DNA from 4 places in the Bradyrhizobium sp. SZCCHNS1050 genome. Region 1 is predicted to be linked to each of the others. Evidence: predicted binding sites of a transcription regulator. Region 1 holds the regulator's gene; each other region holds the start of a gene.
The links. The regulator PhoB, encoded in region 1, activates phosphate uptake and scavenging genes when phosphate is short. The targets are predictions, from matches to a motif close to TGTCATNNANCTGTCAT.
Positions count from the first base shown of each region.

Region 2: phnF (phosphonate metabolism transcriptional regulator PhnF) is a predicted target of PhoB. The motif match lies at 4,372-4,388, and genes of this name have one in related genera.
Region 3: QX094_RS01405 (YbhN family protein) is a predicted target of PhoB. The motif match lies at 4,341-4,357, and genes of this name have one in related genera.
Region 4: ugpB (sn-glycerol-3-phosphate ABC transporter substrate-binding protein UgpB) is a predicted target of PhoB. The motif match lies at 2,007-2,023, and genes of this name have one in related genera.

Region 1 covers NZ_JAUETR010000001.1:985,358-993,228, forward strand. The annotation lists gene QX094_RS04640 (hydrogenase small subunit) at 1-108, opposite strand, end outside; gene QX094_RS04645 (nickel-dependent hydrogenase large subunit) at 342-1,781, opposite strand; gene QX094_RS04650 (HupU protein) at 1,778-2,794, opposite strand; gene QX094_RS04655 (HoxN/HupN/NixA family nickel/cobalt transporter) at 2,810-3,931, opposite strand; gene QX094_RS04660 (trypsin-like serine protease) at 4,108-5,424, opposite strand; gene phoB (phosphate regulon transcriptional regulator PhoB) at 5,572-6,279, opposite strand; gene phoU (phosphate signaling complex protein PhoU) at 6,296-7,012, opposite strand; gene pstB (phosphate ABC transporter ATP-binding protein PstB) at 7,043-7,864, opposite strand; gene pstA (phosphate ABC transporter permease PstA) at 7,861-7,871, opposite strand, start outside.
Region 2 covers NZ_JAUETR010000001.1:612,042-619,912, reverse strand. The annotation lists gene QX094_RS02835 (ABC transporter substrate-binding protein) at 1-6, shown strand, start outside; gene QX094_RS02830 (ABC transporter permease) at 59-874, shown strand; gene QX094_RS02825 (ABC transporter permease) at 879-1,664, shown strand; gene QX094_RS02820 (ABC transporter ATP-binding protein) at 1,670-2,722, shown strand; gene QX094_RS02815 (phosphodiesterase) at 2,730-3,572, shown strand; gene phnF (phosphonate metabolism transcriptional regulator PhnF) at 3,608-4,333, opposite strand; gene phnG (phosphonate C-P lyase system protein PhnG) at 4,453-4,908, shown strand; gene phnH (phosphonate C-P lyase system protein PhnH) at 4,908-5,519, shown strand; gene QX094_RS02795 (carbon-phosphorus lyase complex subunit PhnI) at 5,523-6,626, shown strand; gene QX094_RS02790 (alpha-D-ribose 1-methylphosphonate 5-phosphate C-P-lyase PhnJ) at 6,623-7,507, shown strand; gene phnK (phosphonate C-P lyase system protein PhnK) at 7,500-7,871, shown strand, end outside.
Region 3 covers NZ_JAUETR010000001.1:301,875-309,745, forward strand. The annotation lists gene QX094_RS01365 (histidine phosphatase family protein) at 1-18, shown strand, start outside; gene QX094_RS01370 (universal stress protein) at 72-497, shown strand; gene QX094_RS01375 (hypothetical protein) at 991-1,236, opposite strand; gene QX094_RS01380 (hypothetical protein) at 1,421-1,756, shown strand; gene QX094_RS01385 (YdcF family protein) at 1,809-2,396, opposite strand; gene QX094_RS01390 (hypothetical protein) at 2,486-3,016, opposite strand; gene QX094_RS01395 (hypothetical protein) at 3,125-3,559, shown strand; gene QX094_RS01400 (ferritin-like domain-containing protein) at 3,634-4,140, opposite strand; gene QX094_RS01405 (YbhN family protein) at 4,511-5,602, shown strand; gene QX094_RS01410 (hypothetical protein) at 5,706-7,652, shown strand; gene QX094_RS01415 (DUF3551 domain-containing protein) at 7,856-7,871, opposite strand, start outside.
Region 4 covers NZ_JAUETR010000001.1:2,775,030-2,782,900, forward strand. The annotation lists gene ugpA (sn-glycerol-3-phosphate ABC transporter permease UgpA) at 1-583, opposite strand, end outside; gene ugpB (sn-glycerol-3-phosphate ABC transporter substrate-binding protein UgpB) at 634-1,953, opposite strand; gene QX094_RS12655 (CaiB/BaiF CoA-transferase family protein) at 2,156-3,358, opposite strand; gene QX094_RS12660 (organic hydroperoxide resistance protein) at 3,480-3,905, opposite strand; gene QX094_RS12665 (MarR family transcriptional regulator) at 4,075-4,536, shown strand; gene QX094_RS12670 (GIY-YIG nuclease family protein) at 4,544-4,780, opposite strand; tRNA gene QX094_RS12675 (tRNA-Ala) at 5,196-5,271, opposite strand; gene QX094_RS12680 (TIGR02300 family protein) at 5,353-5,757, opposite strand; gene aroA (3-phosphoshikimate 1-carboxyvinyltransferase) at 5,909-7,246, shown strand; gene cmk ((d)CMP kinase) at 7,243-7,871, shown strand, end outside.

The DNA.
Region 1 (7,871 bases):
GCCGAGGCCGAGGCTCGTCGCGGTCAGGCTGCAGAACTTGTGAAAGCTGCGCCGCGTGATGCCCTGACGCCTGATGACGCTGTAAAAAGTTTCCGTTGCCGCGCCCATGAGTCCTCCCCTGACATCGCGTTGGCGATCATCTGATCGCGTTCTGGCGAGAAGGACAGCAAGATGCGGGCCAGCATCATTGCTGGATTTGAATCATAATGATTCCAGATGCTTGCAGCAGCGAGGCCGCGATCGTGGATCCTTGGAAGGCGGATCGCGCGCGATAATCGGAAATCACGCGCTTTGCACCGACAAGCTTGTTTCCGCTTGCTGCCTGCCTGTGTGCAGCGCGCTCAATGGGCCGTGCAGACCATGCAGGGATCGAACGACCGCACGACGTGCTGAATGCCGACCGCACGCGCGCCGGCAGTGCCGACCTCGGTGCCGACCAGCGCCTGTTCGAGCGGGCCCGCTACCCCATCCGCGTCGCGCGGAGAGAAATTCCAGCTCGTCGGCGCGATGATCTGATAACGCTCGATCCGGCCGGAGCGCACCGCGAGCCAGTGGCCGAGGCTGCCGCGCGCAGCTTCCACGAGCCCGACGAAATTGCCGTCGGCCGCGCTGGCGCTGCTGTCGCAGAACGGCTCGTTGAGACGCAGCCCCTTGATCCAGTGCTCGATCGACAGCGCGAGCCGCGCAGTTTCGATCAGCCGGGCGATGACACGATTGCGGACATTGCTGCGACCGCTCGCGAGCAGCGCGGTGATCAACGGCTGACCGTCGATGGCCTGCCTTGCGAGAGCGCCGACCTCGACCGGTTCTCCCGCAAGACGCGGCGCCTTGCACCAGCTATAGGCGTCGGCTTTGTCGGCATCGGGCACGGTGCGGCTCTCGGCCGGATCGAGCGACGTATCGTGCATCCAGGCGTGCGAGACGTCCTCGGTGATGCCGTCCGACGGCAAAGCGTGGACCTCGCCGCTGCTCGTGCGGACACCAGCGCGAAAACGAGCCCCATTGAAGTCGTGATACGCGCCGAAGCTCATCAAGAGACCGGGTCCGCTGCCGAGGTCGGCCAGCGCGAGCGCATCGGCCAGCCGAAGGAAATGCGCGAAGTCGCCGGCGCGGCCCTCCCGCCAACGGTCGAGCTCGTCCGATGTCGACAAGGCGAGCACGTTCTCCAGCTTGTCGGCAAACACGACGCGTTCAAGGAAACCGCGAAACGACGCCGCGATCGCGTTGAGCCGCACGCGCTCGCCGAGCTCGATCGCGCGCGTCGTCCCGCCTGGCTGGAAGGCGAGACTGTGCGGCCATTTGCCGGCGATCAGGCCCATGATCTCGAGCAGCCGCGCGCGGGCAGGCAACGCATCGCGGGCCGCGCTGCCCTTCGTGGCCGCGAAGCGCTCGGCCGTAGCCGAATGCCAGGCATGCGAGGCGTAGACGTCGCGGGCGAAGTCCGGCATGAAGAAGATGTAGAAATGCGTCAGATGGTCGGCTGCGTTCTCGGCCGCGTGCGCGATGTTGGCCGCGAGGACGCCGTTTGGCGCTGCCGCAATACCCATGGCCTGGCGCAACGCCGCGGCGGCGGCGATCGATTGCGACACCGAGCAGATGCCGCAGATTCGCGGTGCGATCACCAGGGCGTCCAGCGACGGCCGCCCCTCCAGGATCTGCTCGAAGCCGCGATAGAGCGGCGCCGTCACCTCCGCCCTCGTGACGCGACCGCTCTCGATATCGAGCCTGACCTCGAGATCGCCTTCGACACGATTGAACGGTCCGACCGTGATCCGCGTCATGGACGGCGCTTGTCGCCGGCACGGCCCGGCGGCACCACGACATGATCCGCCGTCGCATTGACTCGGACGCGACGCGGCGTGGCCGATTTCGACAGCGCTGCGAGCGCGACGAACCAGGCCTTGGGCATGTCGGTCGGAAGCCCCACGGGAATGCCGGCGAGCTTGGCCGTCTGCAGATAGTTCTGCGCGCTCTCGAAGCCCGGCGAGGTGCAGGCGATGCAGGCGTAGCCGCCCTTGGTGCAGGAGCCGCCGCCGTTCCACGAGCGCTGATTGCAGTCGCCGACCGCTTGCGTCGCGCGGCAGCCGAGATGCTCCATCAGGCAGCCGCGCTCCGACATCGTCTCCGCGCTCGCCTTGAACTCGTAGAACTCGTTGCGCGAGCAGCCGTGATGCGCCAGGTGATTGGCGATGAAGGTCGGACGGCCGACTGCGTCGAGGCCGTCTGCCGACAGATCGCCCGAGGTGAGCGCCAGCAGGCTTTCCATCATCCAACCCGGATGCGGCGCACAGCCTGCGACGTTGATCACCGGCAGCCCGCGTTTCGAGCGGAAGCCCGCGCCGAGCGCGCCGCCGATGTCGCTGCCCTCGAACTGCAATCCGACCGCATCGGTCGGGTTGATGCCGGCAGCAGGAATGCCGCCATAGGCGGCGCAACTGCCGACGGCAACGACGTAGTCGGCCAGCGGCGCCAGATCGAGCAGCCAGTGATAGATCGAGCGGTTGGTGCCGGCGAGCATGTTGAAGCGGCCGGTCAGGCCAGGTCCGCGCGCCACCGAGCCTTCGAGCACCAGCAGATCGAGCCGCTCGCGACCGTCGCGGATCGCCTCCAACAGCTCCACCACCTCGTCTCCGGTCTGCTCGCTGACGGAGGGATGCCATACCAGATCGATGCCGGATTGGCGCAGCTCGTCGAACCAGCCGGACGCGCCGCTTTCCAGGATCGACATCGTGCAGCCGCCGCAGCTCGCACCCTGCAGCCATAGCATCCTGATCGTTCCCTCAGAGCCGACCATCATAAGGCCCCGCTCCTAGCCCGTCTTAAGCGTTCCGCTTCGTATCACCGGCGGGTTTAGCGCCCCCGCATGAACACTGGCAAGCGCTTCCCCGGGCATAGCCTCGGAACCGCGCTGGCTGCGACCGAGCAGCATGGCGATCGCCCAGATCAGTCCGAACAGGCCAATCGCGACGATCCCGAGATTGGCGACATCGTCGCCCAGCGCGGTGGCGACCCTCGTCCATCCCCCGGTCAGGCCAAGCCGCGGCGCCAACAGCGTGATCGCCTCGAAGCCGCCGATCACCAGCGCGATCGCGACAGAGGCGCCGGTGATCACGAGGTTATAGCGCAGCTTGCGTGCGGGATCGGTCAGCGCCCAGCGATAGGCGCCGACCATCAGCATGCTGTCGGCGGTGTCGACGGTGGCCATCGCCGCCGCGAACAGCGCCGGAAACACCAGCACGTGCGCAAGACTCGCGCCGCGCGCGGCCTCGGTTGCCGACAGGCTAAGAAGCCCGATCTCGCTCGCAGTGTCGAAGCCGAGACCGAACAGGAAACCGAGCGGATACATGTGCCAGGCGCGTCCCACCAGGCGGAGCACCGGGCGCAGCAGGCGGATGAGGATGCCCCGTCCGGAGCTTCCGGCGGTTTCCATCTCGGACTGCGGCTGTGCGGCGCGGCGCCAGAGGTTCACGAACAGAATGAGGTTCGCCAACGCGATCAGCAGCAGGAAGCCGGCCGACACCGACGTGCCGATGACGCCGCCGATCGCCCTGATCGCGCTCTCTTCATCCAGGAGGTCGGCGCCGGCGATGAGGCTCACGACGATGGTGGCGATGACGACGACGCTGGAATGGCCGAGCGCAAAATACAGGCCGGCGGCGCGCGGGGCGCTACCGTCCTGCACCAGCTTCCGCACGACGTTGTCGATCGCCGCGATGTGATCCGCATCGACCGCATGGCGCAGTCCGAGCAGCCAGGCCAGCATCGCGGTGCCGACGATGGCGGGCCGGTCGGCGTAGAGCGCGAACGCCCAGGCCCAGGCGAGCGCGTTGGCGGCGACCAGCCCGCCGACGAGCGCAACGTTGCGGCCGGGCTGCGATCGCCACCACAGCAGCCGAGGGGCACGAGGATGATCAATTTGAACAATCGTCATACTCGGACTATAGCAAGAGCCAGGCCAGTTCGGTAAAGCCCCCCGCTGCAGGCAAAAACTGCAGGAAAACGTGGGCGGCCCTTCCCGGATTGCCCTCTCGCTTGGCAACCCGCTATCCAGTCACGCACAGATCATGACCAGCGGCGGGACATCTTCTTCTCTCGCCCCTCCTTCGCTCACCGCATCGAGGCACTCTGTGCCGTGATCTCGCGCCGCACGACCGCCTCGAACTGGCTCGCGGGGGCGGCGAACATCAGCCGGGTCTCCTCGTGGAACGCCGAGAAGATGCCGACCACGGCCGGCTGTCCGCCGACGTCGGCCATGATGGGGGAGCCCGAATAGCCGAAATTGGCGAGGCAATGCACCGTCAGCAGCATCTCGTCCTTGGTCATGCCGGCGCTGCAATTGCGCTGGCCGGTCGGCGAATAGCGCCGCTCCTGGCCATAGCCGATCTCGGAGATGGTTCCGGCCGTGGTCGCAGCCTGCAATTCCTCGCGCGTCAGCGCCCTGACCTCAACCGGCTTCGACGGCAGCGCGTCCTTCAGCACGATCAGTGCCCAATCGGCGGGCGAGCGGTCGAGCGACCATCTGTCGTGCCGGGTCGGGACGAAATCGGGCGCCACGATCAGCTTGTCGGCGACCGACGATGCCGCCGGCGTGCCCCTGTTCATGCCGGCCAGGAAGCGGACGTTGCCGGGGCTGACCTGCGCCACGCCGTTGAACACGCAATGCGCCGCGGTGAGCACGACGCGCGGCGCGACCAGCGTGCCGGTGCACCAGCCGCCGGTCGAGTATTGCGCGACGGTGACGACGCCGATCGACGACGCCGGCCACGAGGTGGGATCGACGACCTCGCCGATGTGGCGGTCGAGCCCGAGCAGTTGCTCCGGACGCGGAGCGGCGATGCCGGCCTCCGCCGATTCCGGCTTCGGCCGCCAGGCCGCAATGGCACTCTGGGCCTGGACGCGCTGCGGCTCGGTCAACTTGACCCGCTGCACGTCGCGGCCGGCCGATCGCACGCCGCTACGGCCCGCCATCACCAGCCAGGCATAGCCCTGCACGACGTCCTGTTTCACACCGCGGCCGTCGAGCAGCATCAGGCCGAGCATGTATTGCGACTGGGCGAAGCCCTGCGCCGCGGCGCGGCTGAACCAGCGGCCGGCTTCGCCGTAATTGCTCGCAACACCTTCGCCGTTGACGTAGGCGATGCCGAGATAGTGTTGCGCGACAGCGAGCCCCTGATCGGCGGCCTTGCGGTACCACGCCAGCGCCTCGGCGGGGTTGCGCGGTTGGCCCCAGCCGAAGGCGTGCATGAAGCCGACGTCGAACTGCGCCCGCGCATCGCCCTTGGCGGCCAGCGGCAGCAGCCGTCGCATCGCCGCCGCATGCTGCCCGTTGCCTGCCGCCGCGACCGCGTCTTCGAGCTCGGCGGCCGTGGCGCCCGCCGCGCCGCCGAGCAGCACGGCAAGAGATATGATGATGGTCTTGATCAAGGGCGTCCGCTGGGACCGAAACATCGTGACGGGCCACGAAGCAGACACGATCAAGACGGCGGCGGCGTGGCGGAAAGCGGACCGCGATCTCCTCAATCGGGCCGCCTCGCGTCTCACACCTGCTGCGTCCTCACGCCCGATCGCCCCTTACACCTGCTCGCTCTTGGCGAAGCGATCATCGAGCGCATAACCGGCGCCGCGCACGGTGCGGATCGGGTCCTGCTCGCGGCCGGGATTGAGCAGCTTGCGCAGGCGGCCGATATGGACGTCGACGGTGCGCTCGTCGATGTAGATGTCGCGGCCCCAGACACTGTCGAGCAGCTGCTCGCGGCTGAACACGCGGCCGGGATGCTCCAGGAAGAACTCGAGCAGGCGGTATTCGGTCGGACCGAGATCGATCGGCCGCCCCGAGCGCGCCACGCGGCGTTTCTCGCGGTCGAGCTCGATGTCGCCATAGGACAGCACGGTCGCCAGCCGCTCCGGACTCGCCCGCCGCAGCAGGCCTTTCACCCGCGCCAGAAGCTCCGGCACCGAGAACGGCTTGACGATGTAGTCGTCGGCGCCGGTCGCGAGGCCGCGCACGCGCTCGCTCTCCTCCCCGCGTGCGGTGAGCATGATGATCGGCAACTGCCGGGTCTCGGTCCGCGCCCGCAGGCGGCGGCACAGCTCGATGCCGGACAGGCCCGGCAGCATCCAGTCGAGCACGACGAGATCGGGAACACGCTCCTTCAGGCGCGTGTCGGCTTCGTCGCCGCGCGCCACGGTCTCGACCTCGTAGCCTTCGGCCTCGAGGTTGTAGCGCAGCAGCGTCGTCAGCGCCTCCTCGTCCTCCACCACCAGAATTCGGGCGCCCATGTCTGAACCGTCTCTCTCAGTTGCCGGGGATCGTCGATGCGAAGCTCGTCATGTCGCCCTTCGGGCGCTTGTCCATGATCTGCTGGCCTTCGATCATATAGAACACCGTCTCGGCGATGTTGGTCGCGTGATCGCCGATGCGCTCGATATTCTTGGCGCAGAACATCAGGTGGATGCAGAACGAGATGTTGCGCGGATCCTCCATCATGTAGGTCAGGAGCTCGCGGAACAGCGAGGTGCAGATGGCATCGACTTCCTCATCGCCCTTCCACACCGTCATCGCCGCCGGCAAATCGTGCGCGGCATAGGCGTCCAGCACCGTCTTGACCTGCGACTGCACGAGATCGGTCATGTGCTCGAGCCCGCGGATCAGCTTCAGCGGATGGAAGTCGCTCTCCAGCGCCGCGACGCGCTTGCCGATGTTCTTGGCGAGATCGCCGATACGCTCCAGATCGGTCGCCACGCGCATCGCGCCGACGATCTCACGCAGGTCGACCGCCATCGGCTGTCGCCGGGCGATGGTAAGAACGGCGCGCTCCTCGATGATGCGTTGCAGCTTGTCGACCTCGGCGTCGGTGGCGACCACCTTCTGGCCGAGCGCGATGTCGCGCCGCACCAGCGCATCGACGGAATCGACGATCAGCCGCTCCGCGAGGCCGCCCATCTCCGATACCAGACGGGTGAGGTCCTGCAGATCGCTGTCGAACGCCTTGGCGGTATGTTCACTGGCCATGATGATCTCCTGAAGACAATGTCGTCGGCGTCAGCCGAACCGGCCGGTGATATAATCCTGGGTCCGCCGATCGCTCGGCGAGGTGAAGATCTTGCTGGTGTCGTCGAACTCGATCAGCTCCCCGAGATACATGAAGGCGGTCTTGTCGGAGACGCGCGCCGCCTGCTGCATGTTATGCGTCACGATGGCGATCGTATAGTTTTCGGCGAGTTCCTGGATCAGCTCCTCGACCTTGGCGGTCGAGATCGGATCGAGCGCCGAGCACGGCTCGTCGAACAGGATCACCTCCGGCCGGACCGCCACGGTACGCGCGATGCACAGCCGCTGCTGCTGGCCGCCGGACAGCGACAGGCCCGAGGCGTTGAGCTTGTCCTTGACCTCGTTCCACAGCGCGCCGCCGCGCAGCGCCTTCTCGACCCGGTCGTCCATCTCCGACTTGGAGATCTTCTCATAGAGGCGGATGCCGAAGGCGATGTTCTCGTAGATCGTCATCGGGAACGGCGTCGGCTTCTGGAATACCATGCCGACCCGGGCACGCAGCAGGTTCAGATCGAGCTTGGGATCGAGGATGTTGGTGTTGTCGAGCATCAGCTGCCCGGTCGCCCGCTGCCCCGGATAGAGATCGTACATCCGGTTGAAGATGCGCAGCAGCGTGGACTTGCCGCAGCCGGACGGGCCGATGAACGCGGTGACGCGGTTGGTGCCCAGCGACAGGTTGATGTTCTTCAGCGCGTGATGGTCGCCGTAGTAGAAGTTGAGGTTGCGCGCGGTCACCTTGGCCGGCGCATCCGGAAGCGCCTTGCCGTGAAGAGCGTGATTGGGCTGACTGACGGAGACGGACAGTTCGGTCATTTGGTGT
Region 2 (7,871 bases), 370 kb from region 1:
CGCTGAAGGAGCACCGCGCCTCCGCCGGAGACGATCCGGCGGAGGTGCACTTGATCACATGTCGCACAAATCCTTCGTCCGGCTCTGCCTGCTGCCCCTGGCAGCCGTCACCGCGGCATTCTTCCTGTTGCCGATGGCGAGGCTGCTCGCGACCGGCGCTGAGGGACCGCACGGTCTGACCGAATATCTCGCGATCATTCTCGAACCGCGCTACCGCACGACTCTCCTCAACACGCTGGCGCTGGCGGCGGCCACCACGATCGCGACCCTGATCATCGCGACGATCGCCGGCCTGTTTCTGCAGCGTCACCGGTTTCCGGGCCGCGCGATCCTGGTTGCGATCCTGACGTTTCCGCTCGCTTTTCCGGGCGTTGTGGTCGGCTTCATGATCATCCTTCTGGCTGGCCGTCAGGGGCTGATCGGCGAGGTCTCGTCCCGGCTCACCGGCGACAAGCTCGTATTCGCCTATTCGATCTACGGGCTGTTCCTCGGCTATCTCTATTTCTCGATTCCGCGGGTGATCCTCACGATCATGGCTGCCGCGCAGAAGCTGGACCCGGGGCTGGAGGAGGCCGCGCGCTCGCTCGGTGCCGGCCCCTGGGCCGTGCTGCGCGACGTGATCCTGCCGGCCCTGACGCCGGCGCTGATCGCATCCGGCGCGATCGCGTTCGCGACGGCGATGGGCGCGTTCGGAACGGCATTCACCTTGGCCACGAACATCGACGTGTTGCCCATGCTGATCTACACGGAATTCACGCTGGCCGGAAACCTGGCCACCTCGGCGGCGCTCTCGGTCGGCCTTGGCCTGATGACCTGGCTGATGCTCGCATTGGCGCGCTCCTTCGCCGGCAGCTCGGTGGCAGCGGCAGGGTAGGCACGTGCGCGACAGGGCCATCTTCATCCTTCAACTGCTGTTCACACTGCTGGTCGCCGCCTTCCTGGCCGTGCCGGCCGGCCTTTCGATCGCCGCGGGCGTGACCGTCAACTACTTCCGCGGCATTCAGTCCGGCGTGACGCTGCAGTGGGTGGCCCAGGTCTGGGAGCTCTACGCGGGCACGATCATGGCATCGATCCTGATCGCGCTGGGCACGCTGGCGGTCACGCTCGTGGTCGGTGTTCCCGCTGCCTATGCGCTGTACGTTCGCGGCGGACGGCTGGCGCGGCTGGTCGAGGAAATCATCACCTTGCCGCTCGCGATTCCCGGGCTCGCCATCGCGCTCGCGCTGTTGCTCACCTATGGCGGGGCGGGAAGCTTCCGCCGCTCATGGCTGTTCATCCTCGCCGGCCATGTGAACTTTACGATGCCATTCATGGTGCGGTCCGTCATGGCGGTGTTCTCGACGATCGACGTGAAGTCGCTCGACGAAGGTGCCGCATCGGTCGGAGCCGCGCCATGGCGCCGCTTCATCGATGTCATCGTTCCTAATGCCGCGCCGGGGATCCTGGCGGGCAGCCTCATGGTGGTGACGCTATCCCTCGGAGAATTCAACCTGACCTGGATGTTGCATACGCCGCTGACCAAGACACTGCCGGTCGGCCTTGCCGATAGCTACGCATCGATGCGGCTCGAGGTCGCGTCCGCCTACACGCTGATCTTCTTCGTCATGATCATCCCGCTGCTGGTGGCCATGCAATGGATCGGCGAGAGAGGAAGCCTGAGGTGAGCACGATGACCCGGCATGGAGCCGCCCTCAAGGTGGAGAATTGCGGCAAGACCTTTGCCGATGGGACCTGCGCGCTTGCGCGCGCCACGCTCGACATCGCGCAGAGCGAGACGCTGGTGCTTTTGGGGCCGTCCGGCTGCGGCAAGACCACGCTGCTGCGGATCGTGGCCGGGCTCGAAACACCCGATGCGGGCGGGCGCGTGCTGTTCGGCGGCAAGGATCTGACGAGGCAGCCGATCGAGAAGCGCAATGTCGGCATGGTGTTTCAATCCTACGCGCTGTTCCCCAACATGACCGTCGCGGACAATATCGGCTACGGGCTCAAGATCCGCGGCGTGCCCAAGCCGGAGCGCGCCGCGCGGGTCGCAGAGCTGGTCACGTTGACCAACCTCGCCGGCCTCGAAGATCGGCGAATCGATCAGCTCTCGGGCGGCCAGCGCCAGCGCGTCGCGCTGGCGCGCGCGGTCGCGATACGGCCGAGCGTGCTGCTGCTCGACGAGCCGCTCACCGCGCTCGATGCGGCCTTGCGAGAGCGCCTGCGCGGCGAGCTCAACGGCTTGTTGCGCACGCTCGGCATCACGGCGATCTACGTCACGCATGACCAGGCCGAAGCCATGGAGCTCGGCGACCGCATCGTCGTGATGCGCAAGGGCGCCATCGCGCAGATCGGGACGCCGCGCGAGATCTATTTCTCGCCCGCCGATCGATTCGTCGCGGAGTTCGTCGGCGCGGCCAACATCATCGAGGCGCCGATCGACGGAGCCCAGCTCGTTCTGCCGGGAGGTCGGCAGCCGATCGCCGATCCCGGTCCACGTAACCTGGCGGTGGCGATGGTTCGGCCGGAAACGATCGGGATCGTCGATGCCGCGGCATCGAGTCTGACTGGCGTCGTCGACAGCGTCCGCTTTGTCGGCGACCGGCAGCGGATCATCGTCCGCGACGCCGCCTCAATTGCACTGACCGTGGACGCGCCGAATTCGATCAGGGTCGCTGCGGGAGAGCGGATCGGCCTGCGGATTGCAACGGACTCCATTCGGCTGTTGCCGGAGAAAGGCTGATCTGCTGATGACCAAGAGCCCCGTCGTCATCGCCCAGATATCCGACCTGCACATCAAGGCGCCCGGCCGGCTCGCCTACCGCCGCGTCGATACGGCGCGCGCGTTGACCCGTTGCATCACGGAGCTCAACCGGTTCGAGCCGAAGCTCGATCTGGTGGTGATCTCGGGCGATCTCGTCGATACGCCGTCGCCGGCCGAGTACGATCATCTCAAGGATCTTCTCGCCGAGCTCGAAACTCCATTCGTCGCCGTGCCCGGCAATCACGATTCACGCGAGCTGATGCGCGCGGCGTTTCCGGGCGCTCTGCATGGTCAACCCACCAGTCCGCTGAACCGGTGCGTAGAGTTGGCCGATCTCGATCTGCTTCTGCTCGATTCCAGCGTGCCCGGCCATCCGCATGGCGAGCTCGATGAAGCGAGTCTGCAATGGCTCGACGCCGCGCTGTCCGGATCCAGCGAAAGGCCGGCCCTGCTGTTTCTGCACCACCCGCCGTTCGCCACTGGCATCTGGCACATGGACCGGCAGAACCTGCGCAACGCCGACGATCTCGCGGCCGTCCTCACGCGCCATCCGCGGGTGCAACTGATCGGGTGCGGTCACGTTCATCGCGCGACGCTGACCCGGTTTGCGGGCATCCCCTGCACGATCTGCCCGGCACCGAACCATGCCGTCGCGCTCGACCTGGCCGAGCTTCGTCCGCCATCCTTCCGGATCGAGCCACCGGCCTTTCACCTTCATGCCTGGTTTCCAGGACCGGGATTTGGAACGGTCGTCACGCATCAGGTGCCGATCGGGGATTTCGACGGGCCGCATCCGTTCTTCAATCAGGACGGCACGCTCATCGACTGAGGGCGCAAGAACGAAGCGAGGCGGCGGGGTCTGGTCTAGCTCTCGACCTCGAACGTCACGCGCTCCGCCGCGAAGCGCGAGCGCTTGCTGACCAGCGGCGTCCCATCGGCATCGATGTCGGTGCTGTCGACCACCAGCACCGGACGGCCCAGCGCGAGGTCGAGCCGTGCGGCGTCGCTCGCGTCGGCGATGGCCGCCGTGATCCTGGTCGCGCCGCGGCGATAGTCGCGAATGCCGTAATGCGCAAGCAGCGCCGTCATCGAGCGGAGCGATGCGAAGATGTGGCCGGCCTCGGGAAATCGCTCGGACGACAGCCAGGACGTGCTGACGCAGATGGGGGTCTTGTCGGCAAGACGCAGTGCCTCGATTCGGACCAGCGGCGCCCCCGTCTTCAGTCGGAGCGCGTGCGCGAGTTCGCGCGTCGCCGACTCTTCGGACGCTGCGATCAACTGTCCGCGCGGCTCGCGCCCGCCGGCGCCCACGATCTCGGAGAACCTGGTTCGCGATCTCAGGGGATATGACAGACGAGGCGCTTCGACATAAGTGCCGCTGCCGCGCTCGGCGCGCACGAGGCCGCGCTCGGCCAAGGTCGCGAGCGCGCGACGCACCGTATGACGGTTGACGCGGTAGGTTTCGGCGATCTCGGTCTCGCCGGGCAGGCGGGTGCCGGCCGCGAAGCGGCCGTCGGCGATGTCGCGCTCGATGCCGTCGGCCACCCGGCGCCACAGTGCCACGCCCGAGTCGGCGCCCTGCATGCTCATCTGCGGTTCTCCGCTGCACGACCTGAAAATCACGCCCATGTCATCAAACAGTCATGGCGCTTCGTTACGAAGTTGTCTATTAACATAGACAACTTCGCGATAGCAAGTTCGGGGTGAAGATGGAAGGCGAGACCGCGATGCAGGACCGGCGCAGGACGGCGATGCGGGTATTGGCGCATGCCTCGCATGCGGACATCCGCGCCAGGCTCGACGGACTGGCGCTGCCTGAGTATCGCGACCTGCGTCCGGCGGAGAATGGTCTCGTGATGCTGCGGGGCCGGATCGGCGGTGATGGTGCGCCGTTCAATGTCGGCGAAGCGACGGTGTCGCGCGCCGCGGTACGGCTGGAGAGCGGCGAGGTCGGGTTCGGCTATGTGCTCGGACGAGACGCCGGCAAGGCGCGTCTGATGGCGCTGTGTGACGCGATGATCCAGTCGTCGAGCCATGCGCGATCGATCGAGACTCAGGTGGTCGCGCCGCTGCAGGAGCTGATGCGCGCATCGCGGGAGCATCGAGCGGAGGAGGCTGCGGCCACGCGTGTCGATTTCTATACGATGGTGCGAGGAGAAGGCTGATGGCTGCTGCCGCTTCCGATCTGCAGCCTGGTTTCGCCGACAATGTCCTGTCCGCGCAATCGACCTTCCGTACCGTCATGGAGGCCATGGCGCGTCCGGGCAATGTGCGGCAGGTCGAGGGCGATGTCGGCCGGCCGTCGTCGTTGATGCCTGGTGCTGCCGCGATCGCGTTGACCTTGTTCGATCACGATACGCCGATCTGGCTCGATGCGCCGCTCGCCGGCACGCCCGAGGTCGGCGCCTGGCTCAAGTTTCACACCGGGGCGCCGATCGTCGCCGATGCCGCGCTCGCCTGCTTTGCGGTGGCGGCGGACCCCGAAGCGCTGCCTGATCTGAATTCATTCGCGCTCGGCAGTGCTGAATACCCTGATCGCTCGACGACGCTGATCCTGCAGGTGCCGAGCTTGTCCGAGGGGCCGGCGTTCAAGCTGCGCGGTCCAGGCATCGACGGGGCGACATCGTTCCGTGCAACGGTCGCGCCCGCCGATCTGTTCGAGCGGCTGTCGATCAATGAGAAGCTGTTTCCGCGTGGTGTCGATGTGGTGCTGGTCGATGGCTCGTCCATCGTCGCCATCTCGCGAACGACCCGACTCGTTTCCGCAGGAGAGTGAGGCATGTATGTTGCCGTCAAGGGTGGCGAGCGCGCCATCGAGAACGCGCACCGGCTGCTGGCGCATGAACGCCGGGGTGATCGCGATGTGCCCGAACTTTCGCTGGCGCAGATCTCCGAGCAGTTGGGGCTTGCCGTCGATCGCGTGATGGCCGAGGGCTCGCTGTACGACCGCGAGCTCGCGTCGCTCGCAATCAAGCAGGCACGCGGTGATCTGATCGAGGCGATCTTCCTGGTGCGTGCCTTCCGCGCGACCCTGCCGCGCTTCGGTGCGACCGAGCCGGTCGACACCGGTGCGATGCGGGTGCAGCGGCGCGTCTCGTCGACCTTCAAGGACATTCCGGGCGGCCAGGTGCTCGGGCCGACCTTCGACTATACGCATCGGCTGCTCGATCCGCAGTTGGCGGCCGCCGCCGAGCCGGAGCCGCCGGCCCGTGCCGAGGCGCCGAATGCGCCGACGCCACGTGTCACCGATATTCTCGGCCAGGACGGGCTGATCGAGCCGTCGCCGCAAGCCGATGTTGGCGCGCCGGTCGGCGATCTCACCCGCGATCCCCTAGGCTTTCCCGCCGATCGTGATCTGCGGTTGCAGAATCTCGCACGCGGTGATGAGGGCTTTCTGCTCGCGCTCGGCTACTCGACCCAGCGCGGCTACGGCCGCAACCATCCCTTTGCCGGCGAAATCCGCTTCGGCGAAGTCGAGGTCGAGTTCGTGGCCGAGGAGGTCGGGTTCGCGGTGCCGCTCGGATCGATCGAGCTGACCGAATGCCAGATGGTGAACCAGTTCAAGGGATCGGCAACCGAGCCGCCGTGCTTCACGCGCGGTTACGGTCTCGCCTTCGGGCAGAGCGAGCGCAAGACGATGTCGATGGCGCTGGTCGACCGCGCCTTGCGGGCACGCGAGCTGGGCGAGGATACGGTCGCGCCGGCGCAGGATGAGGAGTTCGTGATGTCGCACTCCGACAACGTGCAGGCGACCGGGTTCGTCGAGCATCTGAAGCTGCCGCACTATGTCGACTTCCAGTCCGAGCTCGGCCTGCTGCGCAAGCTGCGCCAGGAATTCGCCGAGGCCAATGCCGTTCCCGAATTGAAGGAAGCTGCGGAATGAGCGCGCCGACCTACAATTTCGCCTATCTCGACGAGCAGACCAAGCGGATGATCCGTCGCGCCATCCTGAAGGCGATCGCGATTCCCGGCTATCAGGTGCCGTTCGCGAGCCGCGAGATGCCGATGCCCTATGGCTGGGGCACCGGCGGTGTGCAGGTCACCGCCGCCATTCTCGGTCCCGACGACGTGCTCAAGGTCATCGATCAGGGATCGGACGATACGACAAATGCGATCTCGATCCGCAAATTCTTCGCCAAGACCGCGGGCGTCGCGACCACGACGTCGACGGAAGAGGCGAGCGTGATCCAGACCCGGCATCGCATTCCCGAGGCGCCGCTTCACGAGGGGCAGGTGCTGGTCTATCAGGTGCCGATCCCGGAGCCGCTGCGCTTTCTCGAGCCGCGCGAGACCGAGACCCGCCGCATGCATGCGCTGGCCGAATATGGCCTGATGCACGTCAAGCTCTATGAGGACATCGCACGCTTCGGCCACATCGCGACGTCCTACGCCTATCCGGTCAAGGTCAATGCGCGCTACGTGATGGATCCGTCGCCGACGCCGAAGTTCGACAATCCCAAGATGGACAATTGCCCGGCGCTGCAATTGTTCGGTGCGGGACGCGAGAAGCGAATCTATGCCATTCCGCCCTATACGCCGGTCGTCTCGCTGGATTTCGAGGACCATCCGTTCACGCGCTACAAGTTCGATGCCCCCTGCGCGCTGTGCGGCGCGGAGGATTCCTACCTGGACGAGATCGTGACCGACGACAAGGGCAGCCGCATGTTCGTCTGCTCCGACACCGATTACTGCGAGGGCCGCCAGGCGTCCGGACATCGTGGCGAGCAGAGCGCCGCCCCGCACAAGGAGAGCGCCCATGGCTGAGATGATCAGCGCATCCGATCAGCCGCTGCTCGTCGCGGAAGGGCTTGCGAAGAGCTACGGCCGGTTGGCAGCCTGCCGCGACGTCTCCTTCGTGCTCTATCCCGGCGAGGTGCTCGCCATCGTCGGCGAGTCCGGCTCGGGCAAATCGACACTCCTGCAGATGCTGTCGGCGCAACTGGCGCCGACGTTGGGCCGCGTGTCCTATCGGATGCGGGACGGGGTGCTGCGCGATCTTGCCGGCCTTGGCGAGGCGGAGCGCCGTTTTCTGTTCCGCACCGATTGGGGCTATGTCCATCAGGACCCGACGCAAGGCCTGCGCATGGCGGTCTCCGCCGGCGCCAATGTCGGCGAGCGGCTGATGGCG
Region 3 (7,871 bases), 680 kb from region 1:
CACGGCTCGGTCGATTGACAGGCAGGTCGGGTCCGGCGCGTAATGCCGGCGGACAGAGAGGAGGACCTTCGATGTTCAACTCGATTCTGGTGCCGATCGATCTGGCCGACACCGACCTCGCCAAGCCGGCCATCGCCACCGCGGCCACGCTGGCGCAGACTTGGAGCGGCACGGTGCATCTGCTCAACGTGATGCCGATGACGCCGGTGATGCTCGCCGAATACGTCCCGGCCGATTTCGATGCGCAGCAGCGCGAGACCGCCGAGGAAGCGCTGTCGATCGTGGCGCGCGAATCCGGCATCCCGGCCGAGCGCATCAGTTACACGGTACGCCAGGGCGGCATCTATCACGAGATCCTCGAGGAGGCGGCCAAGGTCAACGCCGACCTGATCGTGATGACCTCGCACCGCCCGGCGATGCGCACCTACTTCCTCGGCAGCAATGCCGGGCATGTCGTGCGCTACGCGAAGTGCTCGGTGCTGGTGGTGAGGCCGTGAGTGGCGGCCTCCTCCAACGCATACTGCGCGTAGAACAATTCCCTCTTCGCAGCTATTGCTATCGCATTGGGTGTTTCTCGATCCTATTGCCCGACCGAAATGCGGACTGAGGACACTCTCATGAGATGGCCTCTGCCTTATCCAAGGCGCGGTGACGTATTGGGTATTCTGTTCATCCTCGCTCTGCTTTGCCTTCTCGTTTCCAGCTTCTACTGGTTTCCGAATTCTAAGCCGAATACCGGATTTGGTCCGGATTGGGATTGCACTCCTGTCCCCAATGGCCAACCGATCTGCATCAAAAAATTGAGTCATTGAACTTGGTTCGCGACAAACACCACAGTGCGTAGGGTGGGCAAAGGCGCGTCCGAGACAGCCTGTTTGTCCGTGCTATCTGAACGCGCCGTGTCCACCGTCTTGCGCGAAAAGTTGCTTGGTGGGCACAACATCGCGTGGCTTGCGCCACACGACGTCTTTGCCCACCCCACGGACTCACTCAGCCGGCGGCACCGGTGACGAACCCTTCGCTCCAAGCGTCCCTATCGACTACATATTCGTCGACAACGAAACAATCGGGATAGTCGCGAAAGCCCTCGAATTGAAGCTTGCGCTTTCTTGCGGCATCCGCCTCGGCAGCGCTGCTGTAAACCCCAATGAGCTTGTTATCGGTATCGTTCTCGTCGAGAGCATCATCGCGTGGTCGGGCGGTACGCATTGATATGCCTGCTTCGTTTTTCAACATGCCTAGGCTGACGAATTACCCAACGGGTCGAAGGCACCGTCCCCAAAACGACGACTCCCGATCAAGCCCGCGAGCGGACATCCTCGTCGCCGCCCGAAGACCCCCCATAAGATTCAAACGCGACATTCGACCAGTGGCATGATACGGATGGGACGCAAATTGGTGCTATCTGGCACGAGACAAGATGCCACTAAAGCCCGCTATTATCTATGACGTTGCGGCTGATACTCCGTCCATAAAGAAGGCCATTGGCCCGAAGCTGGCCAAGCAATTCTCTGCGAACCCTCAAGTGCGCAGATATGCCGTTGTCCTGAAATTCCCTGATGGGGTCGTGACCAGCCGCGCGATTTCTCACACGCTGAGGAAAATTCCAGCTCCTCGCGGTCCAACGTTACTTGCGGGCGAAGACTTTACGGTCGAAGCGACTGCGATCGCCAAGCTGGAAGGTTGCGACATAGTTTGCGTACGCGAGTTTGGCTGGACCGATGAGGCTTATGCCTCCATCCGCGTGCGCTCCTGACACGAGAGGCTTCTGCTTCGCAATGCGCGTTAGCATTCCGCGAGTGACCCCGTCACGGCCACTCCGCGATGAAGCCCTTCGCCTTGTACGGCGCGATCTTGTCCCATTCGCTGAGCACGCGGCGGCGGAACTCCGGATGGGTGTGCCACAACTGCCGCGGTACGCCGAAGCTATCGACCGTCAGCAGCATCTTCTCGACTTCGGGCCAGTGGCGCTGCAGGGTCATCGCGTAGCGCCGAGCGGTCCAGCTGTTGCCGAGGCAGATCACGCTGCCGACATTGGCGAGGCCGAGCGCGGCGTCGATCACCGGCAGAGCGAACGCGACGTTCTCGCCGGTATTCGTGGCGTGGTGCTCTTCGAGGATGCGCTCGGCCGGAATGCCGCGCCCCACCATGGCGGCCTTGATCAGCGTACACTCCGAAAGATCAGCGCCCGGCGTGATCCCACCGCTGACGATGGCGTGGCGGAAGTAGCCTTGCTGCCACAGCTTCACCGCCGTCTCGGCACGCAGCTCCTCGTCGACGCGGGTCCCGAACACGAACAGGAGATCGGCCGGCCGCAGCGGCGTATCGGCGAAATGCCGCGCGTTGACCGCGGCGATCTCGGCGTCATCCGGTCTGCGCAGCGCGCGATCCTGCATCGGTCCTCTCCGAAGGCGACTCGCTCAGTCTGGCATGGCGCGCGAAATCTGCATGATCACATTCGGTGACCGGCGATGAGGTTGCGTGATCACGGCAGCAGCGCGGCCGGAATCTCCGTGAACGTGTAGCTGCGCGGCCTGTTGCGGGTGATGAAGCCGCCGACATACCAGGCGAACAGCGCGGCGAAGCCGATCAGGAACAACGCGCCCGACCATTCGGCGATGACGAGCGCGCGCACCAGAAGCCCGGCCATCGCCACGGCGAGCAGCGCAATCGCGGCGAGCGCCGCGCCGTAGGTGAAGCGGCCGAGGCCCGCAGTCAGCCGCGCGTTGCTGCCGCTGAAGGCGAGCCGCGCATGCAGGCCGAGGATGAAAGCACCATAGGCCTCGCTCTGCGGCGCCATCAGGGCCGCCGTCTGCCACGAGACGGAGATGATGCTGAGGCGGCGGCCATCGCGATGGGTGATGTCGGCCCGAAAACGCCTCGCCTGCATCGACACCGGTCGGTAGGACAGCCGGATCGCGGCGATGTCGGCGTAAGGCCACAGGCCGGTGCGGCCGGCGAACCGCCACGACAGGCCCTGCCCCGTGAGCTCGAACTGCTGCGCGGCCCCGATCAACGACGCCTTGTAGGCGTAGCGGATCGCGTCATGGCCTTCTGTGGTGATGTCCTGGGAAATGGATCGGTCCTGTTGCGTGTGGCGCGCGCCTTATCCTACAAACGGAGCATGAGCGAAACGATCTATTTTCCGCGCCACCTGATCCTGGCCGGGGCGATGGCCGCCGGCGTGCTGCTGGCGCTGGCGGTGCACATGCTCGGCGCCCGCTACGGCCTCGATCTCGGCGGCCTGTGGCAGACCGAGAGCGGCGCCTTCATGCCGGCGGGATCGGCGATCGCCTGGTGGCTGATCGCCACCGTCGGCTTCTCCTCGGGCTATTTCATCGCCAACATCATGCACAGCGCGGTATCGGGCGAGATCCCGCAGCGGATGCGCAACTTCCTGGTCGTGGTCGGCGTGCTGATGCTGGCCGGCATCGGCCAGGCGATCTCCGGCCCGAGCCCGGTGCCGTCGGCCTCGGGTGTGCTGGCCGGCCTCGCCGCGCTCTGCCTCGGCGCCCTGATGGCGTTCTGCGGCGCCAATTTCGCGTTGCGTAAGAGCTGACGCGTGGCATCCGGATGCGACGACGCCGCGCGGGATGTCCGCGCGGCGTTTTGTCTCATCGGCAGGTGACGCGATCAGCTCGCGGCGCGCAGATTGACGCTGGTCTCGGCGAGCTTGGTCAGCTTCATGTCGGTCGCCTTCTCCTCGTCGAGCGTCTTCTGCAGGACGGCGGCACAGTCGCTGCGGCCGAGTTGCTTGGCCCAGGCGATCAGGCTGCCATAGCGGGTGATCTCGTAGTGCTCGGCCGCCTGGGCGGCGTTGATCAGCGCTGCGTCCAGCACCGCCTTGTCGTCGACCTCGCCGGCGACCTCGTCGGCCTCCTCGATGATGCCGTCGATCGCCGGACAGTCGACCGCCTTGGCCGCGATGCCGTGCATCTTGAACACCTGTTCGAGACGCGTCACATGCGTCTTCGTCTCATCGAGATGGGTCAGAAAGCCCTGCTTGAGCTTCTGATCCGTCGCCTTGTCCGCCATCTTCGGCAGCGCTTTGACGAGCTGGTTCTCGGCGTAATAGATGTCCTGCAGCTGATGAACGAACAGATCGTTCATCGTCTTGATGTCCTTGGTGAACAGTCCCATTTGTTTCACGTCCTCTCGGTTCGGAACATGGCAGGTCCCTCCCCTGACCGATCGTCGCCATGTTCGCTGTGCGCTAACCGGCGGCTACGGCGGTTGTTCCGGCGTGCCGCCCCTGCCGAACCGGTCGCAGGGACGAGGGTTCTCGTGAACCGCGCGGGCGACCAGTTGGACCGAATTGAGGCGGACGGGCCACCAGCTATGTGACCGGAGTGTGACAGACCTGCGCCGCATGGGTCGGAGCTGAGCTGTGTCAAGGACTGCACAAGGCGCGCATTTTAGCATAAGGAACAAGCTGTCACGAATTGCCCGCCTATCGATCAATGGTTTCGCCTCTTTTCCAAGATCTAGTACCGCCCCGCCGGGAGGATGAATGCAGCGCCTGCTGACCACGCTTGGGCGTGGCTTCAAGAAATGGATCGGCTGGAAGCGGCTGGGGATTGCAGCGAGCCTTGCGATCATCGCCTTCGCGATCACGACACTCGTGCGCACGCTGAAGGGCGTCGATGCCGGCGTCATCCTGACCGCGCTCACCGAAATCCCGCCCGGTCACATCGCCCTCGCGGCCTTGTGTGTGGTCGGCGCGTTCTGCACGCTGACCTTCTATGACTATTTTGCACTGCGAACAATTGGCAAGAAACACGTGCCCTATCGCATCGCGGCGATGAGCGCCTTCACCAGCTATTCGATCGGCCACAACATCGGCGCCACCGTGTTCACCGGCGGCGCCATCCGGTTCAGGATCTACTCCGACTACGGCCTGTCCGCGATCGACGTCGCCAAGATCTGCTTCCTGTCAGGCCTGACCTTCTGGCTCGGCAATCTGTTCGTACTCGGCATCGGCATGACCTTGCATCCGGCCGCCGCCACCGCGATGGACCAGTTGCCCCCGGCGGTGAACCAGCTGATCGCGATCGGCATCCTCGGGGCGATCTTCGCCTATCTCGGCTGGCTGACCGCCGGCAAGAACCGGCGCCAGCTCGGCCAGAACGGCTGGAAGGTGGTGCTGCCCTCGGCGCAGCTCACGCTCGTGCAGATCCTGATCGGAGTGGTCGACCTCGGCTTCTGCGCGCTGGCGATGTACCTCCTCGTCCCCGCCGCTCCGCCGATCGATTTCCTGTCGCTGTCGGTGGTGTTCATCCTCGCCACCCTGCTCGGCTTCGCCAGCCACGCGCCCGGCAGCATCGGCGTGTTCGATGCCGCGATGCTCGTGGCGCTGCCGCAGTTCGGCCGCGAGCAGTTGCTGGCCACCCTGCTCGTTTTCCGCGTGCTGTATTTCGTGATCCCGTTCGCGACGGCGATCTCCATCATGGGCATCAGGGAACTCTGGCTGAACGTCGTGAAGCCGTGGCAGGAGCGGCGCCGGCTGAACTCAGCCTGCGAGGACGAGGTCGCCGCCAAGCGCGCCGCGGCCACGGCGCCCGCCGCGGTTCCCCAGCGCATCAAGCGCCACTCCCAGCGCTGAGCAGCAATCGTCTCGCGGATGACGCGACGGTTCGACCCTCGACCGGTTGAACTCGCGTGCGATCCTCTTATTTCCGCCCCATCGCTGACGTGAATCCTTGCGCATGACCCGAATGCCCCTTCGTCCGCTGCTCGCCGCCTGCGTCCTGGCCGGCCTGCTCGCCCCTCTCGCCGCCACCGAGGCGGCCGCGCAGTTCGGCGCAGCGCCGCTGCAGATCAGCTGGGAGGTGCGCAACCGCTTCCGTCTCTTCCGGGAGGAGCGCGACTTCCTGCTGCATACCGAGAGCACGCGCGACCGCTCCATCCTCGCCGCCGAGCAGGCGTTGGCGGTGCAGAGCGACGGCCGCGGCTGGGCCCGGAACGTCGTCAACCGGCTCTGCATCGACCTCGCCGGCCGCATCAACGAGCCGTGCACGCGCGACAACGTCAAGGAAAGCTATCTCACGCCGATCGACCATCCGGTCACGGTGCGCCTGACCGGCCCGGTCCCGGTCGGCGCCACCTGCGCGTGGTCGTTCGACGACGGCGACGGGCCGCAGACCTCGACATTCGACTGCGCCGAACCGGTCAACCTGCGCGTCCGCTACGGCCGCCAGACCGTCGCATCCGTCGATGTCGCCAGCCCGGAAGGCACGCAGCAGGTGTCGACGGGAATCCAGGTCCGCGACGTCCTGATCGCCGGCCTCGGCGACAGCATCGCCTCCGGCGAGGGCAACCCGGACCGCCCGATCGCGCTCGCCGACGAGGGCTTCTGCTTCCGCTCCTATCTCGGCGGTCCGACGGCGCAATATTATCGGCCGAGCCGGGCCGGCTTCAGAGGCGGCCGCGCCTGCGAGGCGCCGGACACGCTGCAGAACTGGCAGAAGCACAGCGCGGTCTGGCTCAACGCCGCCTGCCATCGCTCGCTCTACAGCTACCAGACCCGGACGGCGCTGGCGCTCGCGGTGCGCTATCCGCACGTCGCGGTCACCTACCTGCCGCTCGCCTGCACCGGCGCCACCATCGCCGACGGCCTCTTCGGCAGCCAGCGCGCGCGCGAATGCACGCCGGGCCGCGCCGCGACCACCTGCGCCGGCAGCGTCAACGGCCAGCTCGGCGAGCTGCGCGAGGCGCTGACCGCGGCCAAGCGTCGCCAGCCGGACCGCAAGCTCGATCTAATTCTGCTGTCGATCGGCGCCAACGACATCAACTTCTCCGGTCTCGTCGCCGACGTCATCGTCGATACGCCGACCGAACGCACGCTGTTCAAACGCTCAGGCGTGATCGGCTCGGTCGAGGAATCGCGCAGCGAGCTGGCGCGCGACCTGCCGCAGGGTTTTGCCAAGCTACGCGAGGCGCTGAAGCCGCTGGTCGGCGACCTCTCGCACGTCATCTACACTTCGTACGGCAACCCGGCACTGAGCGGCCCCGGCACGCCCTGCCCCGGTGGTCCGGCCGGTTTCGATATCCACCCATCGTTCAATGCCAATCCGCAGCGGCTCGCCAAGGTCGCGGGCTTCGTCGAGAACGAGTTCCTGCCGTCGCTACGCGGGCTGGCGCAATGTACCGCGGGAGTCCTGTGCCGCGATCCGCAGGCCGACCGCATGACCTTCGTCGATGCGCATCAGGCCGCGTTTGCCGATCACGGCTTCTGCGCCCGCTCGACGCAGGATCCGCCGTTCGACCGCGAATGCTTTTCGGCCGACGGCGCCAGCTTCGATCCGAACATCGTCAGCGCCGCCAACGAGCCGCTGCTGTGCGGCCGCGGCGCCAGCGAGTATCGTCCCTATCTGCCGCGCGCGCGCTGGATCCGCGATGCCAACGACAGCTACTTCTCGGCGATGACCTATCCGCAAGGGCTGCCGGCGGCGATGCAGCCCTCCGACATCCACGATGCGAGCTGGGGCGTGCTGTCCGCGGTCTATGGCGGCGCCGTGCATCCGACGGCGGAGGGCCATGCCGCGATGGCCGACGCCGCCTTTCCGGCCGCGGCGCAAGTGCTCAACCTCGATGCGGCCGAGCCCAACGTCACCAGCCAGCCGCTGCCGCCGGCGGGCGTGGTGAGGCAGTAGTCGGCCATTCGGGTAGGGATCGCAGAGGAAGAACGGCCTGAAGCGCTCCGCTCCGCACACCGTCTTTCGGGACGCCCCTCCGTGAGCGGGCGCTCAGGAACAAAGGCTGTGGGGCGGCGAGATCGCGGGCCTCACGGTGGGTTGGGAGCGGATGGAGAGCCGGGCCGCCTCGAAAGAACGTGTCGGCCTCGACGTCCCAACGCTCAGCGCGCAAATCGA
Region 4 (7,871 bases), 1.8 Mb from region 1:
CGTCGATCGCGGCGGCCTCGAGCACGCTCCGGGGGATGCTCTGCAGCCCGGCGAGGAAGAACAGGAAGTTGTAGGAGATCTGCTTCCAGGCGGCCGCGAGGATGATCTGCAGCGCCGCCTGGTCGCCGTCGAGCAGCGGATTCCAGTCGATGCCAACAGCGCGCAGATAGCGCGAGATCACGCCGAGCGACGGGTGGAGCATGAAGATCCAGAGCACGCCCACCACCGGCGGCGCCACGGCATAGGGCCAGATCAGCAGCGTGCGATACAGCGTGACGCCACGCAACGGCTTATCCGCCATGACCGCGAGCAGCAGTGCGACCGACAGCGACGAGAGCGCGATGGCGAAGGAGAAGCCGAAGGTGCGGAGAATGGCCTGGAAATAGTCCGGCTGGGTGAGCAGGTCGGCGTAGTTCTCGAACCAGACGAAGCTCGTGGACAGGCCGAACGCGTCCTGCAGCAGGAACGACTGGATGACGGCCTGGATCGCGGGCCAATAGAAGAAGATCAGCACGATCGCGAGCTGGGGAGCGACCAGCACGAACGGCAGCAGTTTTGACTGAAAGATGGCGTTCTTCTGCATGGTCGGTCGGCGAACCGGCAGGCCGCGGGGCGGCCTGCCGGCTCATGGCCTCACTTCACGGCCGTCTTTTCGAACTGGCGCAGCATCTGGTTGCCGCGCTCGACGGCGGCGTCCAGCGCCTGCTTGGCGGTCTTCTTGCCGGCCAGGGCCTGCTCGATTTCCTCCGACCAGACGTCACGCAGTTGCACCATGTTGCCCAGACGCAGGCCGCGGGAATTCTCCGTCGGTTCCTTGTTGGTCAGTTCGAGCAGCGGCGTCTCCAGATAGGGCTGATCCTTGTAGAAGCCCTCGGCCTTGGCCTTCGCATAGGCCGCCTTGGTGATCGGCAGATAGCCCGAGGCCTTGTGGATGTAGACCTGACGATCGGTGTCCGAGAGGAAGGTCAGGAACTTCGCCACGCCCTTGTATTCGTCCGCGCTCTTGCCGCCCATCACCCAGAGCGAGGCGCCGCCGATGATCGAGTTCTGCGGCGCGCCCTTGGCGTCCGGATAATACGGCATCGGCGCGGCGGTGAAGGCGAACTTGGCCTGGGCCTTGACGTTGCCGAAGAACGCCGACGAGGTCAGGTAGATCGGGCATTCGCCCGAGGTGAAGCGGCCCTCGCCGGTGTTGGTGCGGCCGGCATAGTCGTAGGTCTTGTCCTTCTGCAGCTCGACCAGGTTTTCGAGATGCTTGACCTGCAGCGGACCGTTGAACTCCAGCACGGTGTCGAAGCCGTCGAGACCGTTCGCCTTGCTGGCCAGCGGCACGTTGTGCCAGGCGGAGAGCTGCTCGAGATTGACCCAGGTGACCCACGAGCCCGAGAAGCCGCAGGTCGGATGGCCGGCCGCCTTCAGCTTCTTGGCGGTCTCGAACAGCTCGGGCCAGGTCTTCGGGATCTCGGCGTTGACCTTCTTCAGCTCGTCGAGATTGACCCACATCACCGTGGAGGACGAGTTGAAGGGGAACGACAGCATCTCACCCTTGGAGGTCGAGTAGTAGCCCGTGATCGCAGGCAGATAGCTCTTCGGGTCGAACGTCTCGCCGGCGTCCTGCATCAGCTTGTAGACCGGCTTCACGGCGCCGGTGGCGGCCATCATGGTGGCGGTGCCGACCTCGAACACCTGCATGATGTGGGGCGCATTGCCGGCGCGGAAGGCGGCGATGCCGGCATTCATCGTGTCGGCGTAGTTGCCCTTGTAGGTCGGGACGACCTTGTAGTCGGACTGCGAGGCGTTGAAATCGTTGGCGAGCTTGACGATGACGTCGTTGTTGGCGCCGGTCATCGCATGCCACCACTGGATTTCGGTCACGGCATGCGCAGGTGCTGCGGCGCTCAGGACCAGCGTGACTGCCGCAGTCGCGGCCGTCCAGAATTGGCGAAGTGACATTAAAGAATACCTCCCGTGAAACGTCATCGGCGTCGCGGCCGTAGCAGCGCGAGATGACAGTTTCGTGAATGTATAACCGGTTGGATCGTCAGCGGAAAGCGCGTTCATCGCGGCGGAACGCAGCGACTTGCGGGAGACGGCGCCGCGCCGGGGCGATGCCCCGGCCGGCGCTGACGGTGAGAAACGACAGGCTGATGGCGCCTCAGCGCTTGCGCTCGGCGCACACCGTGCCCTGGGACAGCAGCGCCTCGATCTCGCTCGGCGTGTAACCGAACTCGGTCAGCACCTCCTGCGCGTGCTGACTGAACTTCGGCGGGGTGGAGCGCAGGCTCGGCTTGGTGCGTTCGAGCCGGATCGGCGACGCGACGCCCTTGTACCAGTCCTTCTCGATGACATCGCCGCGGTAGATCGTGTGCGGATTGGTCAGCGCCTGGTCGATCTTCTGCACGGGTCCTGCCGGCAGACCGGCCGCGAGCAGCCGGTCGCACAGCGGCTCCGCCTCGAACTGGCTGAACACGGCGGCAAGCTCGGCGCGCAGCGCCTCGCGATTGGCGACGCGATCCTTGTTGCGGGCGAAGCGCGGATCGGTGCCGAGTTCGGGGCGGCCGATCTCCTTGGCGAGCTTGCGGAAGGTGCCGTCATTGCCGACGCCGATGAAGATATCGTCGGTCTTGGTCGCGAAGATCGCATACGGAACGAGGTTCGGGTGCTCGTTGCCGGTCAGCGACGGCGGCTTGCCATGCATGAAGTAGTTTGCGGTATGCGGATGCATGATCGCGAGACCGGTCTCATACAGCGTGACCTCGAGGAACTGACCGATGCCCGAGCGCTGCCGCTCCGACAGCGCCATCAGGATGCCGATCGCGGCATAGAGTCCGGTGGTGATGTCGACCAGCGGCACGCCGATCCGCATCGGTCCGCTCTGCGGCGAACCGGTCGCCGCGATCATGCCGGTCATCGCCTGGATGATCGCGTCGTAGCCGGGATTGCCGCCGCGCGGGCCATCCGCGCCGAAGCCGCAGATGCGGCAGTGCACCAGCTTGGGGAATGTCTCGCGCAGCGTGTCGCTGCCGATGCCCCATTTCTCCAAGGTGCCAGGCTTGAAGTTCTCGATCAGCACGTCGGCCGTCTCGAGCATCCGCATCAGCACGGCGCGGCCGCCCTCTGAGGCGAGATCGAGGCCGATCGAGCGCTTGTTGCGGTTGATCCCGACGAAATAGGCGGCGTCCTCATCGTGGAAGGGCGGACCCCAGTCACGCACCTCGTCGCCGGCCGGCGGCTCGACCTTGATCACGTCGGCGCCGTGATCGGCCAGGATCTGCGTGCAATAGGGGCCGCCGAGCACGCGCGTCAGATCGATCACGCGCAGGCCGGCCATGGCGCCGGGAGCAAATTGGGGTGTCATCGGATGTCGCGAGGTTGGTTTCAGCTCGCGATCATTAAGCATTGCTGCGGCGGCGGCGCAAACGGGGGCTGCCATGCGGCAGGACAACGGAGGCCGTCCTGCCGCATGACGGAATTGAAGCTCAGACGACGCTCAGCTTGACGTCGACATTGCCGCGCGTGGCGTTGGAATAGGGGCACACCTCGTGCGCCTTGGCGACCAGCGCTTCGGCGTCGGCCTTGGCGAGTCCGGGCAGCGACACTGCGAGCTCGACGGTGATGCCGAAGCCGCCTTCGGAGCGCGGGCCGATGCCGACCGTCGAGGTCACCGACGTGTCGGCGGGAACCTTGGGGCCGCCCTGCGAGCCGACGAACTTCATCGCGCCGATGAAGCAGGCTGCGTAGCCGGCCGCAAACAACTGCTCCGGATTGTTGCCGGCACCGCCGCCGCCGCCGAGCTCCTTCGGGGTGGAAAGCTTGACCTTGAGCGAGCCGTCGAGGGTAGCGGCTTCGCCGTCGCGGCCGCCGGTGGCCTTGGCGCTGGTCTTGTAGAGCACGTTCACGGACATGGGTGTCTCCTGGTTGGATGGACGAATTCAGTGGGGCCATATTGCACACAATTAGATTGCGCACAATATAATTGTTCGGTAGAAAATTCGTGATCGGTGCGCCGGGCCCGTTGTCGATCCGAGGCGTGCGGGCTCAAGATGCCGATAGGATCGACCTGTGGTGACCTCGATGCGAAAGAAGTCCGCGGCAGACCTGCCGCTCCAGCTCGGCAATCAGCTCTGCTTCGCAGTCTATTCGACCGCGCACGCCTTCAACCGCGTCTACAAGCCCCTGCTCGACCGCCTTGGCCTGACCTATCCGCAATATCTGGTCATGCTGGTGCTGTGGGAGCAGGACGGCCTGACGGTGAAGGACATCGGCGCGCGGCTGTTCCTCGACTCTGGCACGCTGACGCCGCTGCTGAAGCGGATGGAGGCTACGCACCTGATCAAGCGGACCCGGTCGGCCGAGGACGAGCGTCAGGTGATCGTCACCCTCACCGCCCAGGGCGCGGGCCTGCGCGACAAGGCAAGGTCGATCGTGCCGCCCGCGATCCTGGATGCGACGGGCTGCTCGATCGCCGAGCTGGCCGATCTGCACGGCAAGCTGGTGCGCCTGCGGGAGCGGCTCGATGCGGTTGTGGAGGGGTGAGGAGGCTCTAAAGGCGCTTCTTCGCGAAAGCCCGGCCTGAACCCGACTTGAGATATTTCTCGAAGGCAAATGCCTGCTTCACATCGCTGAAGGCAACGTAGGTCTTGAGCCGCCAAGGCCGAAACTTCGATGTGTGCGGGACTTCACCGGCATTGTGCTTCGTGACGCGGGCCGGAACGTCGTCGGTGATGCCTGCGTAGAAATGCTCGCCGTTGAGACTTTCCAGGATGTAAACGAACTTCATCGCAGGCCGCCCTCGACCCTTCACGGGCGCGAATGTGGCAGGTCGTGCTGCGTGGCGTCCAGAGCTTGGATGGGCTGAACTGCTCAGTCGACTGATGAAGGGGCATCATGGCCCGGAGCCTAGCCCGCCTTCGCCTTCCCGCCTCCGCCCAAGGGGGCTTCGGCGTCCAGACTACGGCGCGACAGCCTTCGCTCACTTCGCGCAACCGGCAGCTTGGGGTGGCTTGCCGAGCCGAAGCTCGCGAAGCGATGGGGAGAGAGCATTATCGCCCGGAGCCCAAGTCCGCCTTCGTCTTCCCGCCTCCGCCCAAGGGGGCTTCGGCGTCCAGACTACGGCGCGACAGCCTTCGCTCACTTCGCGCAACTGGCAGATCGGGGTGGCTTGCCGAGCCGAAGCTCGCGAAGCGAGCGAAGGCTGGTGGAGCCAGGCGGGATCGAACCGCCGACCTCTTGCATGCCATGCAAGCGCTCTCCCAGCTGAGCTATGGCCCCTGAACCGAGCCGGCGGTCTGGGTGACCGCCGGGGAGCACCGTGAACCACAGTTCGCGGCTGATCTCAAGTGTCTTCGACGATTATTCTTCGTCGCCGCCGACATCACCGATGATGTCGGTCACGTCCTCGTCGCCTTCTTCCTCGTCGGCGATGAAGGTCGAGTCGTCATCCTCGTCGTCGTCGAGCGTCTCGTCGATCTCGATGTCGTCCTCCGATTCGGGAACGACGGCCTTGACCTTGCCGGAGTTCTCCTCGGCGTCGGCCTCCTCGAGCGGCACCAGCTCCTCGGCCTCCGCGGGCTCGACCACGTCGGCCGCCGCAGCAGCGCGCGCAGCCTCGCCGCGCATGGCGCGGGTGGGCGCGATCGGCGCAATCGGCACGACCTCGCCGGTGTAGGGCGAAATCACCGGGTTCTTGTTGAGGTCGTAGAACTTTTTGCCCGTCGTCGGGCAAATGCGTTTGGTTCCGAGCTCGGATTTGGCCACGTGCAGGCGTCCTGGCAATGTCTGAAAAGCGGTGTCTCACTTGGCTAGTTGCCGCGCCGCTGTCAATAGCGCTGTCAACGGGAAAATCACCGCTCGTGACGGAGGGCGGGGGCTGTGATACCTGCCCCGTCCGAAACACGAGGATCCCGCCGTGAGCACGTCAATCGCCCCGACTCCCCTGGAATCACGCGCCTCAGGGCCCCTCTCGGGCACGATTCGCGTGCCTGGCGACAAGTCGATCTCGCACCGGGCACTGATCCTGGGGGCGCTGTCGGTCGGCGAGACCCGGATTTCCGGCCTGCTGGAGGGCGAGGACGTCCTCAACACCGCCAAATCGATGCGATCCCTGGGTGCCAAGGTCGAGCGCACCGGCGATTTCGCGTGGACCGTCCGTGGCGTCGGGGTGGGCGGCTTCGCCCAGCCGAGCGCGCCGCTCGATTTCGGCAACTCCGGCACCGGCTGCAGGCTGGTGATGGGCGCCGTGGCCGGTTGCCCGATCACGGCCGTTTTCGACGGTGATGCCTCGCTGCGCAGCCGTCCGATGCGGCGCATCCTCGACCCGCTGGTGCTGATGGGCGCCAAGGTGACCGCCAGCGCCGAGGGCGGCAAGCTTCCGTTAACCCTGCAGGGCGCCGGCAACCCGGTGCCGATCGAGTACCGCACGCCGGTGGCTTCGGCCCAGATCAAGTCGGCGGTGCTGCTCGCGGGCCTCGCCGCGCCCGGTGTGACCACCGTGATCGAGCAGGAGGCCAGCCGCGACCACACCGAGCTGATGCTGAAGCATTTCGGCGCGGAGATCGTGACCACGCCGGAAGGGTCTCATGGCCGCCGCATCGCACTGACCGGCCAGCCGGAGCTGCGTGGTGCGCCAGTGATCGTTCCCGCCGACCCGTCCTCGGCCGCGTTCCCGCTGGTCGCCGCGCTGATCGTCGACGGCTCGGACCTCGTGCTGTCGGACGTGATGACCAACCCGCTGCGCACCGGCCTGTTCACGACCTTGCGCGAGATGGGCGCCTCGATCGAGGAGGACGATGTCCGCGGCGATGCCGGCGAGCCGATGGCCCGCCTGCGCGTGCGCGCCTCGAAGCTGCGCGGCGTGGTGGTGCCGCCCGAGCGGGCGCCGTCGATGATCGACGAATATCTCGTCTTGGCCGTCGCCGCCGCCTATGCCGAGGGCACGACCATCATGCGCGGCCTGCATGAGCTGCGCGTCAAGGAATCCGACCGGCTCGAGGCCACCGCGGCCATGCTGCGTGTCAACGGCGTCAAGGTCGAGATCACCGGCGACGATCTGATCGTCGAGGGCCGCGGTCACGTGCCGGGCGGCGGCATCGTCGCGACCCACATGGACCACCGCATCGCGATGTCCGCCCTGGTGATGGGTCTCGCCTCCGACAAGCCGGTCAGGGTCGACGACACCGCCTTCATCGCCACCAGCTTCCCCGATTTCATCCCGCTGATGTGCAAGGCGGGCGCGGATTTCGCATGATCATCGCGATCGACGGCCCGGCGGCCTCGGGCAAGGGCACCCTGGCCAAGCGTCTCGCGGCGCATTACGGCCTCAGGCACCTGGATACGGGCGTGATCTACCGGGCGGTCGCGCATGCGCTACTGACCGCCGGCATCGACCTCAAGGACGAGGCGCGGGCAGCGGACGTCGCCATGAGCCTGGATCCCTCGAGCTTCGACAATCCGGCGCTGAGGTCGCACCAGGTCGGGTCCGCGGCCTCGGTGGTATCGGCGTTGCCGAAAGTGCGCGAAGCGCTGGTGGCGTTCCAGCGTCAGTTCGCAAGCCGGCCCCCCGGTGCCGTGCTCGACGGCCGCGACATCGGAACCGTGATCTGCCCGGACGCCGAGGTGAAGATCTACGTCGTCGCCGATCCCCGCATCCGGGCGCATCGTCGCACCCTCGAGGCGCTTTCACGTGGGGAACCGGCCGATGAGGCGGCCATTCTGGCCGACATCCTGGCGCGCGACGAGCGTGACCAGAACCGGGCCGTCGCGCCTTTAAAACAAGCCCCGGATGCTTACTTGCTTGACAACTCCCATTTGGATATAGAAGGCGGCGTCCGGGCCGCCATCGATATCGTCGAGGCCGTTCGAGCGGGCCGCCA